2 regions of the Wansuia hejianensis genome follow, and region 2 is predicted to be linked to the other one. Evidence: predicted binding sites of a transcription regulator. Region 2 holds the regulator's gene; the other holds the start of a gene.

Region 1 (6,302 bases), 590 kb from region 2:
AGATGGTAATCAAAACAAAACCAAAGGTGCTCGTTATTGGAGGCAGCTATTTTCTGGGGCGCGTTTATCCGTATGATGGTTCAGAAAGGTTTCCTGCCGCGCATTGAGAATGCGAAGGGGCGCTTTCAATTTGTCTATGTCAGGGATGTGGCACAGGCCATTGCAGTGAGCATTAGCAATCCTGCAGCGTTCAACCAGTCTTATAATCTCTGCAATCCGCAGCAAGTCGATTATCCTCTGCTGGCAGATGCCCTGACTGCCGCTGCCGGTACCCATGTGGAAATACGCCGCATGACCTGGGAGCAGGCGCAGGAGCAGGGAATCCCGCTGCCGTTTGCTGTGCAGGAGCAGGAAACCGAGCTGTATAACAGCGAAAAATCCATGTGTGAGCTGGGGATTGTGTATACGCCGCTGAACGCCGGAATGAAAAAGACATATCATGCCTTTTATCAGGTCTACAGAGACAATTAGGTGAGGGACTGTCATTCTTGCGGCGCAGCAATGACAGTCTCAATCATTTGATAAAGTAGGTTTGAATCAATCGGTTTTGACAGATGCCCGTTCATCCCTGCTTCATTGGCTTTTACAATATCTTCATGAAAAGCGTCGGCTGTCATGGCAACAATCGGAATGGATTTTGCACGGGGATGAGCTGACTGGCGTATTGCCCTCACAGCCTGATAGCCGCCCATAACCGGCATTTGCACATCCATCAGTATTAAATCGTAAGCGTCTCCGTCCTGGAGGAACCGTTCCAGAGCTTCCAGTCCATTTTCCACACAATCAATTTCCATACCCGCCATTTTCAAAATTTCTACTGCAATTTCCCGATTGAGTTCGTTGTCTTCTGCCAGCAAAACGCCGCGTCCGTCCAGGGAATGATGTAGCTTTGGCTTGTCGGGAACCTTTAATACCCTTTCAATGCCGGTCACGGAGAGAAGGGTATTATAAAGGGTTGAGGCAAAGATGGGTTTGGTCAGGAAAGCATTGACGCCGGCCGCCCGTGCGCTCTGTTCGATAGGAGCCCAGTCATAAGCTGTAATGATAATAATGGTGGTATCAGGGCCTACGAATTCACGGACCCGCCGGGTAACCTCGATGCCGTCCATATCCGGCATCTTCCAGTCAATCAGGCAGACATCGTAATCTTCTCCGGTTTTGTGAGCTGTCAAGACCTCATCCACACATTCAATTCCGGTCAAAACCCACTGCGACAGAATCCCCAGCTTATGGAGCAGCAGCGAGGTATGGATGCAGCAGTCGCGGTCGTCATCCGCCACGAGAACCTTCAGGGTTTCCAGCGCCTGATGATCTTGTGCAGAAGGTTGTTCACCTGTATTGTCCACATCAAAATCCAGTTCCGCAGTGAAGGTGGTTCCCTTTTTTTGCTCGCTTTTTACCGACAGAGTGCCGCCCATGAGCGTGACCAGGTTTTTGGTGATGGACAGCCCAAGGCCTGTGCCGCCGTATTGCTGGCTTGAGGAGGCGCTTTCTTGTTCAAAGGGCAGGAATATCCTGTTCATGAATTCCTCACTCATGCCAATACCGGTGTCGCTGACTGTGAAACGCAGGCGTACCCGCCCGTTTTTCTTCTGAATCTGCCGGATCTCCAGGCGTACCGTACCGCCGGCAGGGGTAAATTTGAGCGCGTTAGAAAGAAGATTAATTAAAATCTGGTTCAGACGCAGGGCGTCACCGACCAGAAGCGTATCGTCAATGTCTATCAGGGGCATGGTAAAATTAATGCCTTTATCTGCGGCCTGCGCGTAAAAGATAGAGGTAATGGATTCCGCAACGCTCTCCAGGTTAAAAGGCTCGCAGGCAATTCGCATCTTCCCTTCGTCGATTTTGGACATGTCCAGCACATCATTGATTAGGGTCATCAGATGCTTAGAAGAGTAGCCGATTTTCTCAAGGCAGTTTTCCACCCGCTGCCGGTCTTCTATGTAAGCGCATGCGATGGTCGTCATACCGATAATCGCGTTCATGGGAGTGCGTATCTCATGGCTCATTCGGGAGAGAAAATTCTGTTTGGCAGCGTTGGCATTCTGCGCATTGACCAGCGCATCCTTCCCCTTCTGACCGACCGTCAGCTGAAGGATTTAAAAAGTTTTCTGCTCAGTAAAAAGGACCGCTGCCTTATAGAAATGGCAATTACATTTGCGGAATATATGCCTGTCGTTTATCCATCGGATGTGGTACGTGAGATATACGGCAATCTGCTGGAACCAATGTATCTAGTCTATCCGCTTTTGCTGAACCGGACACAGGATACAGACGAAACTATTGTCCACATGATTGAGATGATGGAGACTGCCCTTGACGTGCGGGAGGCAAAGATGTTTTGCCAGGGATTTTTAAAGCTGTTGAAGTTTGTACAGTCAGATATAGAAAAGATCAGAAAAGAATTGCAGGAGTAGTGGTTAAACATTTGCAACCCCTTGATGATACAGGGTATGCAAAAAAATTATAAAAAATTAGCACTCGACGCTTGACAGTGCTGATAATAAGTGTTATATTACATGTAGAACAAAAAGCAAGGCAATGATTGCTGAAGCTTTGGAGTTCCGTAACAATGGTACAACATTCCGGTGATACCGGATGCGCTTTAGTATAGAAGGAGAGATGACGTATGATGATGCCCAGTATTTTTAAAGATGAACTGTTTACCCCGTGGATGGATTTCAGAATGCCGGATGTGGAGAAAGCCTTATATGGAAAACGCAGCGGCCACATGATGAAAACTGATATCAAGGAAAAGGATGACAGCTATGAAGTAGCCGTTGACCTTCCCGGCTTCCGGAAGGACGAGATGAAGGTGGAGCTGAAGAATGGATATCTGACAATCAGCGCAGCCAAAGGGCTTGACAGAGATGAAAAGGATAAAAAAGGTAAATTCATCCGGAAGGAACGCTATGAAGGCAATATGAGCAGGAGCTTTTATGTGGGTGGGAATGTTACCGAAGGTGACATCCATGCGAAATATAAAAACGGCATCCTGACGCTGGATATTCCGAAGAAAAGTCCGGAGGAAGAGAAGAAACGCTATGTGACAATCGAAGGATGACAGGTAAGGCCGTCAATATTCCCCGGAAGCAATTCCGGGGATGTTTTATAGATGGGAGAGGGCTCGCCGGAGCGGGTCTTGATGACAGGAGGTGATGAGATTGACAGCCAAAAGGGATTATTATGAAGTGCTTGGAGTCGGCAGAAATGCGGATACTGAGACAATTAAAAAAGCATACCGTAAGCTTGCGAAGAAATACCATCCGGACTCGAATGCCGGCAATGCGGAGGCAGAGCAGAAGTTCAAGGACATAACAGAAGCATATACAGTGTTGAGCGATGCTGAGAAGAAGAAATTATACGATCAGTTCGGCCATGCGGCTTTTGACGGGAGCATGCCGGGCGCGGACGCCTATGGAGCGCAGAATGGAGGGCCGCAGGGTAGTTACAGAGAATATCATTTTGAAAATGGAGATATGGATGATATTTTTGGGGATATTTTTGGTAATATGTTTGGCGGCGGAAAGACCGGAGGCTATGAGCATCAGAGCTTCCACAGAGACGGCTTCGGTGACGGGTTCCGTCAAAAAAGCTTTCGCAGGAAAGGTTCAGATCTGAGGGCTGAAGTTTCGGTCAGCTTTGATGAAGCTGCGTTCGGCTGTGATAAGATCATTAGCCTGCAGGACGCGGCGGGAGGCGGATCACAGTCTTTGCAGGTTCACATCCCTGCGGGTATAGAAAACGGGAAGAGCATACGTCTCCGCGGAAGAGGCATGCCGGGCGTCGGCGGAGGCAGCCCCGGGGATTTGCTGCTGAAGGTGGTGGTTGGTGATAGACCGGGATTTGAGCGGAAAGGAGCAGATATCTACACGACGGCCTCGATTCCTTTTACAACAGCAGTCTTTGGCGGCGAAGCCATCATACAGACGCTGTACGGCGGAGTTCAGGTCAAGATTCCGGAAGGTACGCAGTCAGGAAGCAAGATTCGGCTGAAGGGAAAGGGCGTCGCTGCCATGAAGAATCCGGAGACGCGCGGGGACCAGTATGTGAGCATTCAGATTGAGGTCCCCAGGAACTTGAATGAAGAGGCCAGGAAGAAATTGAAAGAGTATGAACAGGCCTGCGGACAAAAAGGCCGAAAAAGCGTAGCATAAAAACTGATGAGTTAGCACTCGGGTGTTGACAGTGCTAATAGTATGTGTTATATTCGCAATAGAACAATGATTGGAATACAAGGAGGTGTGTTTATGAATATCAGCAAATTTACCCAGAAATCCCTGCAGGCTGTGCAGGATCTGGAGAAGACCGCCTATGAGTTTGGGAATCAGGAAATTGAGCAGGAGCATCTGCTGTATAACCTTCTGCATCAGGATGACAGCCTGATTCTTAAAATGATAGAGAAGATGGAGATTCAGAAAGAGCACTTTCTGAACCGGGTAGACGAGGCGCTGAACGCGCGGGTTAAAGTTCAGGGCGGGCAGCCGTATATCGGGCAGTATCTGAACAAAGCCCTGGTGAGCGCGGAAGATGAGGCGAAGGCCATGGGCGACGAGTATGTGTCGGTTGAGCACCTGTTCCTGGCAATGCTGAGGCATCCCAGCCCTTCGGTTAAGCAGATCATGGGAGAATACGGTATTACAAGAGAACGGTTCCTGCAGGCGCTGAGCACTGTCAGGGGCAATCAGCGAGTGACCACAGATAATCCGGAGAGCACGTATGATACACTGAATAAATACGGTACGGATCTGGTGGAGAAGGCCAGGAATCAGAAGCTTGACCCGGTTATCGGCCGTGATGCGGAGATCCGGAATGTGATCCGGATACTCTCAAGAAAGACGAAGAATAACCCGGTGCTGATCGGAGAGCCTGGGGTCGGCAAGACGGCAGTCGTTGAAGGGCTGGCGCAGAGGATTGTTCGCGGAGACGTGCCGGAAGGGCTTAAGGACAAGACAATTTTTTCACTGGATATGGGCGCTCTGGTCGCCGGCGCGAAGTACCGGGGCGAATTCGAGGAACGTCTGAAGGCTGTCCTGGAGGAGGTACGGAAAAGCGAAGGCAAGATTATACTGTTTATCGATGAACTTCATCTGATCGTGGGAGCCGGCAAGACAGACGGGGCCATGGATGCGGGCAATATGCTGAAGCCCATGCTGGCCAGGGGCGAGCTGCACTGCATCGGTGCAACGACGCTGGATGAGTACAGAAAATATATCGAAAAGGATGCGGCCCTGGAACGCCGTTTCCAGCCTGTCCTCGTGGATGAACCTACGGTAGAGGACACCATATCGATCCTGCGTGGTTTGAAGGAACGGTATGAGGTGTTTCATGGGGTGAAGATCACAGACAGCGCCCTGGTGGCTGCCGCTACACTTTCTGACCGCTATATCTCCGACCGTTTCCTGCCGGACAAGGCAATTGACCTGGTGGACGAGGCCTGTGCCCTGATCAAGACGGAGATGGATTCCATGCCCACTGAGCTGGATGAGCTGCACCGGAAGATCATGCAGCTGGAGATTGAAGAAGCGGCCCTGAAGAAGGAGACGGATAATCTGAGCAGAGAACGGCTGGAGGATCTCCAGAAGGAGCTGGCAGAGCTGAGAGATGCTTTTAATGTACAGAAAGCCCAGTGGGAGAATGAGAAGACCTCTGTGGAGAAGCTTTCCAGACTGAGAGAACAGATTGAGGACATCAACCGTCAGATCCAGGCGGCCCAGCAGGCTTATGACCTGAACAAGGCAGCCGAACTTCAGTATGGCGAGCTGCCCAGGCTGCAGCAGCAGCTGGCGGCGGAGGAGGAGAGGGTGAAGAGCCAGGATCTTTCTCTGGTTCATGAAAGTGTTACGGATGAAGAAATTGCCAGGATCATTTCCCGCTGGACGGGAATCCCTGTCTCCAAGCTGACAGAAGGTGAGAGAACCAAGATCCTGGGGCTGGAACATGAGCTTCATAAGAGAGTCGTTGGGCAGGATGAGGCTGTCACCAAGGTTTCGGATGCCATCATCCGGTCCAAGGCGGGTATTAAGGACCCGACAAAGCCGATCGGTTCCTTCCTGTTCCTGGGGCCCACCGGAGTCGGTAAAACGGAGCTGGCTAAGACTCTCGCTGAGAAGCTGTTTGATGATGAGAATAATATGGTGCGGATCGACATGAGTGAGTATATGGAGAAATATTCCGTATCCCGCCTGATCGGGGCGCCTCCGGGCTACGTGGGCTATGAGGAAGGCGGACAGCTGACAGAAGCCGTACGGAGAAAGCCTTATTCGGTAGTGCTGTTTGATGAGATCGAGAAGGCTCAT
Region 2 (6,302 bases):
CGCCGGTCAGATTCATTGATAAAATATGACATAAGATACCTCAAAATACTTTTCATTTCTTTATCATATGCTGCCGGCTATAAAAAGCTTAACCGCTCCCAATCTTTACATATGCTTACGGCCCTGCCCTGACGGGAGGGAGAACGGCGTACGCTGTTTCTCCACCCCGCCAGAGGCACTCTTTTCAGATATGTCGGAATATACTTTTCCAAACAACTCATTTCTATCACATTATAAAAAGGCCCGGTAAACTCCGGGCCCTGGCCATATCTGTCATTCTAAACCTGCACCTACAAATTATCTGTCAATCCTCAAATACCTCTTTCATTTTATCCATAAAACCCTTTTTCTTCTTACCGGATTTCTCCTGCCGGCTCTCTTCCTTCTCATCATACGGACGATTGCCACAGGCTGCGTCAAATTTTCTAAGAGCCGCCTTTGCCTCTTCACTAAGTTTGGTAGGGACCTGAACGACCAGTGTTACATACTGATCGCCCCGGACGCTCTTATTTCTCAGCGAAGGCACACCCTTGCCTTTCAGACGGATGCGGGTGTCTGTCTGGGTTCCGGGCTTCACCGTATAGAGAACATCTCCATCCACAGTGCTGATCCGGACGTCTCCGCCCAAGGCTGCCTGGGCATAAGTGATGGGAGCCGTAGAGAAAATATTGACGCCGTCTCTCTGGAAAATCGGGTGACGGGCAACAGATACTTCTACCAGCAGGTCGCCTCTGGGACCACCATTGCGTCCCGGCTCTCCTTTATCACGTATCCGAATGCTCTGTCCGTCATCGATACCCGCCGGCACTGTCACCTTAATTTTCTTCTTGCTGGATGTAAAGCCCGTGCCACGGCATGCGGTACATTTCTCTTTGATAATCTTCCCAGTCCCTGCGCAGTCAGGGCACGGCTGAACATTCCGGATCATGCCGAACATAGACTGCTGTGTATACGTAACCTGGCCTTCTCCATGGCAGTTCGGACAGGTCTCCGGTGAAGTCCCTGGCTTCGCTCCATTACCGCCGCAGGCAGAGCATGTTTCTTTGAGTGTCAGTTCCAGCTCTTTCTCGCAGCCGAATACCGCTTCCTCAAAAGTAATATGAATCACAGCCCTGAGGTTCGCCCCTCTCTGTGGGCCGTTATTTGCACGTCTGGAACGGCCGCCGCCAAACAGATCGCCAAAAATATCTCCAAAAATGTCTCCCATATCGGCACCGTTGAAATCGAAGCCTCCAAAACCTCCGAAGCCACCGGCTCCTCCGGCTCCCCCTTCAAAAGCCGCATGGCCGAACTGGTCATACTGCTTTCTCTTTTCCGGATCACTCAGGACTGAGTATGCCTCTGTGGCTTCTTTAAACTTGGCCTCGGCCTCCTGGTCGCCCGGATTCATGTCCGGATGATATTTTTTTGCCAGCTTCCGGTACGCTCTTTTCAGCGTTGCATCATCTGCCCCCTTATCAACTCCAAGGACTTCATAATAATCTCTCTTTTCAGCCATATTTTTCCACCTCTACAGTACAACAAGGCTGTTGGCAGACAGCGCCATTCCCATGGCACCGCCCTCAACAACCCCGTTATTATATTATGAAAGTTCCGGACGGCAGCCGGGCTAAGGGCATGCTTACATGCGCCGAAGCACGGATATCGGACGGACGAGGAAGTATAAACAAGCAGGCCGCTTGCCCGGATTGTATTGCTGCGTGCGGTCGGCACGCGGTTAACAACAACCGGAGCGGAGCTCAGACATACTTCCGGCGACTGCACAGGCTGCAAAGCAGCGGAGCAATCGGCTTTCGTGACCAGGTATGGCACCGTCTGGCGCCATACCCGTTACTGCCTTTCCTGATAAGTCAACTTATTATACTTCCTTGTAATCAGCATCAACCACATCGTCATCGCTGCCGCCTGCCGCGCTGCCGGCACCCGCTCCTGCATCCGGTCCCGGACCTGCCTGGCCGCCCTGGTTCTGCTGCATATTTTCATACATCTTCGTGAACAGGCTCTGTGCGCTCTGCATCAGCTTTTCTTTTGCAGCCTTGATATCAACAACCTGTGCATCGGTGATCGTATCAATTGGTGCTTTCTCAAGCAGCTCTTTCAACGCGTTCAGATCCGCTTCCACAGCAGTCTTGTCATTGGCGGAAACTTTATCTCCCGCCTCTTCCAGTGCTTTTTCAACCTGGAAGACTGCAGCATCTGCGTCATTTCTGGCGTCAATTGCTTCTTTACGTTTCTTGTCCTGAGCTTCAAACTCAGCCGCTTCTTTTACAGCCTTGTTGATTTCTTCATCCGACATATTGGAACCCGCAGTAATAGTGATATGCTGCTCTTTTCCTGTACCCAGGTCCTTTGCAGATACATTTACAATACCGTTGGCATCGATATCAAAGGTAACTTCAATCTGCGGAACTCCACGTCTTGCAGGCGGGATTCCATCCAGACGGAACTGGCCGAGGGACTTGTTGTCCTTCGCAAACTGACGCTCACCCTGTACCACATTGATATCTACGGCTGTCTGATTATCTGCCGCCGTTGAGAAGATCTGGCTCTTCTTAGTCGGAATGGTCGTATTACGCTCAATCAGATGTGTTGCAACTCCTCCCATAGTCTCAATGGAAAGTGTCAGCGGGGTAACATCCAGAAGCAGGATGTCGCCTGCGCCTGAATCTCCGGCCAGCTTGCCGCCCTGTACGGATGCACCAAGTGCGACACACTCATCCGGATTCAGGCTCTTGCTGGGCTCATGCCCGGTCAGCTGTTTCACTTTTTCCTGTACGGCAGGAGTACGGGTGGAACCACCCACCAGCAATACCTTGCTCAGCTCGGAGGCGTTCAATCCGGCATCGCTCAGAGCCTTTTTAACCGGCTCCGCAGTCAGTTCTACCAGATCATGAGTCAGCTCGTCAAATTTTGCTTTCGTCAGATTCATGTCAAAATGCTTCGGTCCATCCGCGGTAGCGGTGATGAAGGGAAGGTTAATATTCGTTGTGGAAGCGCTGGAGAGCTCTTTCTTAGCTTTTTCAGCAGCTTCTTTGATTCTCTGCATGGCCATCTTGTCACCGGACAGGTCTACGCCTTCCATCTTCTTAAACTCAGATACCATGTAATCAACAATCTTCTGATCGAAGTCATCACCACCCAGCCTGTTATTGCCGGCTGTTGCCAGAACTTCGATGACTCCGTCGCCGATCTCAATGATTGATACATCAAAGGTACCGCCGCCCAGGTCATATACCATGATCTTCTGCTCTTTCTCATTATCCAGACCGTATGCCAGAGCTGCAGCCGTCGGCTCATTGATGATACGTTTTACTTCCAGCCCGGCGATCTTTCCTGCATCCTTTGTAGCCTGACGCTGTGCGTCATTGAAATATGCCGGAACAGTAATTACTGCTTCTGTCACCTTCTCGCCCAGATAATTCTCTGCATCACTTTTCAGTTTCTGCAGAATCATGGCTGAAATCTCCTGGGGTGAATATTTCTTACCGTCAATATCCACCTTATAGTCTGTTCCCATATGCCTCTTGATCGAAGATATTGTCTTGTCAGCGTTGGTTACCGCCTGACGTTTTGCCGGTTCGCCCACCAGACGCTCACCTGTCTTAGTAAAAGCCACTACAGACGGCGTCGTTCTGCTGCCTTCCGCATTAGCGATAACAGTGGGTTTTCCACCTTCCATAACAGCTACACAGCTGTTTGTAGTTCCTAAATCAATACCAATTATTTTACTCATGGCTGTTTCTCCTCCTAATCATATTTGATTTCTATTCTAATTTTATAATTTGCCATTCATTTCCGCAGTGTATGTGCCGTTTAATTGGCTACCTTCACCATACTGTGGCGTACCACGGAATCCTTATACTTGTACCCCTTCTGGAATTCTTCAACGATCACATTCTCGCCGGATTCCTCATCCTCCACATGCATCACAGCATTGTGGATATTGGGGTCAAATTCTTTTCCCACGCTCTCGATCACGGTGACGCCCAGATCAGCCAGCATTGTGGTAAGCTGTTTGTAAATCTTGTTCATACCGTCCGCAAACGGGTCTTCCAGATCAGCTCCGGCCAGTCCCCGCTCAAAATTATCCACCACGGGAAGCAGCTTTTCAATGACGTCTTTAGCTCCGATCATGTACATGCTCGCCTTCTCTTTATCCGTGCGCTTTCTATAATTGTCAAACTCTGCCATCTGCCGGGTCAGGCGGTCGGTAAGCTCTTCTATTTTTTCGTCTTTTTTGTCCTTCTTTTCTTTTTTCTTTCCAAAGAATTTTTTTTCTTTAGATTCCTGTTTTGCAGCCGTTTCAGAATCCTTAGCTCCGTCCGAATCCCCGGGCTCCTCCGCTGCCCCGTTCCTCTCTCCGGCTTCGCCTTCATCAACCTCCGGGCTGCCGCTTTCGGCCTGGCCGCAAGCTTCTTCTCCGGTATTTACGGTTTTCTTTTCCTCTTCTAATTCTGCGTCTGTCTTATTCTTTTCTGTATCCGACACGATTTATCTCCACCTTTCCGGCGCGTCTGTGGTTTCCGGTTGTATTCTGCGGAAACACGCCTTTCTACGTATCTGTCTTGCTATCTTTTCTGAATATGGAATCTAATTGAGTCTTTAAAGTCTTCAGATTATCCACAACATTTTCGTAATCCATTCTCTTGGGTCCAATGATTCCGATTGTCCCTTTCATCCCTTCTCCCAGATCGTAGCTGGCCGTCACTACGGAGCAGTCCTTCATCGTCTGGATCGGCGATTCATTCCCTATATATACCTGAATGCCGGTTCCGGGATTCCCACCCTCTTCTGAACTGTTATCCATAAGCATCTCCACCAGTTCACGCTTTTCTTCAAAAGCAGAAATCAATTCGCTGGCCTTACTGGAATCCGCCAGTTCAGGGTATTTAAAGATATTCGTGGCTCCGCTGGTATAAACCGGCATATCTTCCTCATTAACCTGTATCGCTTCAGCTACTGCGTCTACGACGCTGCTGATCACCGCGCTGTGAATGCCCGCCTGCTGCTTCATCCGCTGGATCATATTGAGATTGATCTCGCCGATGGTCAGGCCGTTCAACTGGGTATTCAGCAATAAATTCAGCTTCAGGATCTGTTCCCCGTCAATGGGCTCTTCCAGATCGATCATCTGATTCTTCACCAGATTGCCCTCCGCTACTATTACGGCAAGTATCTGATCCTCGTTAACTTTGGAAAGCTGAATAAATTTAAGCCGGGTCCGATGATAGGCCGGACCTGTGATCATCGTGGCGTAATTCGTATTAGATGCCAGGACCTTCACCACCTGCTTTAGCACCTTCTCCAGCCGGTCAGTCTTTTCAATCATGAGTTCTTTTATATCTGAGACTTCCTGATCTTTTTGCCGGATCAGCTCATCTACATATAAACGATAACCTTTATCTGAAGGAATGCGGCCGGCGGAAGTGTGGGGCTGCAGAATGTAACCCATCTCTTCCAGGTCCGACATCTCATTCCGAATTGTGGCGGAGCTCAAGTTCAAGTCTGTGTACTTTGAAATCGTCCGGGAACCTACCGGTTCTCCTGTCGCCAGATAGGTCTGAATGATTGCAGTAAGTATAGTCTTCTTCCTTCCATCCAGTTCCATACCTGTTCAGCTCCTCTCTTAATTCTGATAATGGCTTTAGCCATCGGATCTGTTTGGCTTGTTAGCACTCATTAAACTAGAGTGCTAATATCTATGTTTTTAAGATAGCACTCCACAATCTGTTTGTCAACACTTTTTACAAGAAATTATGTGTTTTTTTGTTGAAATTATTTTAAAGCTTTTCTGAATGCCCTCACAGATTTTATGGATCTATTACTGCCTGGCTCTGGCTATACTACGATAAAAAGGCCGCCCCGACAGCTTCTAAGCTGTTTGGCAGCCTTAATCACTTTTAATAAAAGTTTTTGCTCAATGCCCCAGCATGTTTTCAATAAAAACACCGTAACCGCTGGTGGCGTCTGAGATAAACACGTGGGTAACGGCTCCTATGAGCCGTCCGTTCTGCAAAATAGGGCTGCCTGACATTCCCTGGACAATTCCTCCGGTCTTATCCAGCAATTCCTGGTCAGTAACCTTAATTGTGAAGCATTTGTTGGTATCCTGCTGATTCCAGTCAATCTGCGTCACCTCAATGCCATATTCCTGTACGGTGCCGTCCACACAGCATAAAATGGTTGCAGGCCCTATTTCAATCTCCTGCTTACGGCCAATTTCCACAGAACGCAGCGGCAGGCTGGCTTCACCTTCTTCCGACAGCGTTCCATAGATGCCGACTTTTGAATTATCATTGATC

What was found. Region 2 encodes HrcA, which represses chaperone genes, less so after heat shock. Its sites were predicted from a motif close to TGTTAGCACTCNNNNNNNNNGAGTGCTAACA; they were not measured.
Region 1: a site for HrcA is predicted at 2,476-2,506, ahead of H9Q79_RS15310 (Hsp20/alpha crystallin family protein). Genes of this name have one in related genera too.

What each region holds. Positions count from the first base shown of each region.
Region 1 covers NZ_CP060635.1:3,336,313-3,342,614, forward strand. The annotation lists gene H9Q79_RS15295 (SDR family oxidoreductase) at 73-471, shown strand; gene H9Q79_RS15300 (response regulator) at 483-1,988, opposite strand; gene H9Q79_RS15305 (hypothetical protein) at 2,004-2,420, shown strand; gene H9Q79_RS15310 (Hsp20/alpha crystallin family protein) at 2,633-3,067, shown strand; gene H9Q79_RS15315 (DnaJ C-terminal domain-containing protein) at 3,168-4,160, shown strand; gene clpB (ATP-dependent chaperone ClpB) at 4,254-6,302, shown strand, end outside.
Region 2 covers NZ_CP060635.1:3,927,944-3,934,245, reverse strand. The annotation lists gene H9Q79_RS18740 (collagen-like domain-containing protein) at 1-32, opposite strand, end outside; gene dnaJ (molecular chaperone DnaJ) at 305-1,498, opposite strand; gene dnaK (molecular chaperone DnaK) at 1,859-3,733, opposite strand; gene grpE (nucleotide exchange factor GrpE) at 3,814-4,488, opposite strand; gene hrcA (heat-inducible transcriptional repressor HrcA) at 4,553-5,608, opposite strand; gene spoIVB (SpoIVB peptidase) at 5,918-6,302, opposite strand, start outside.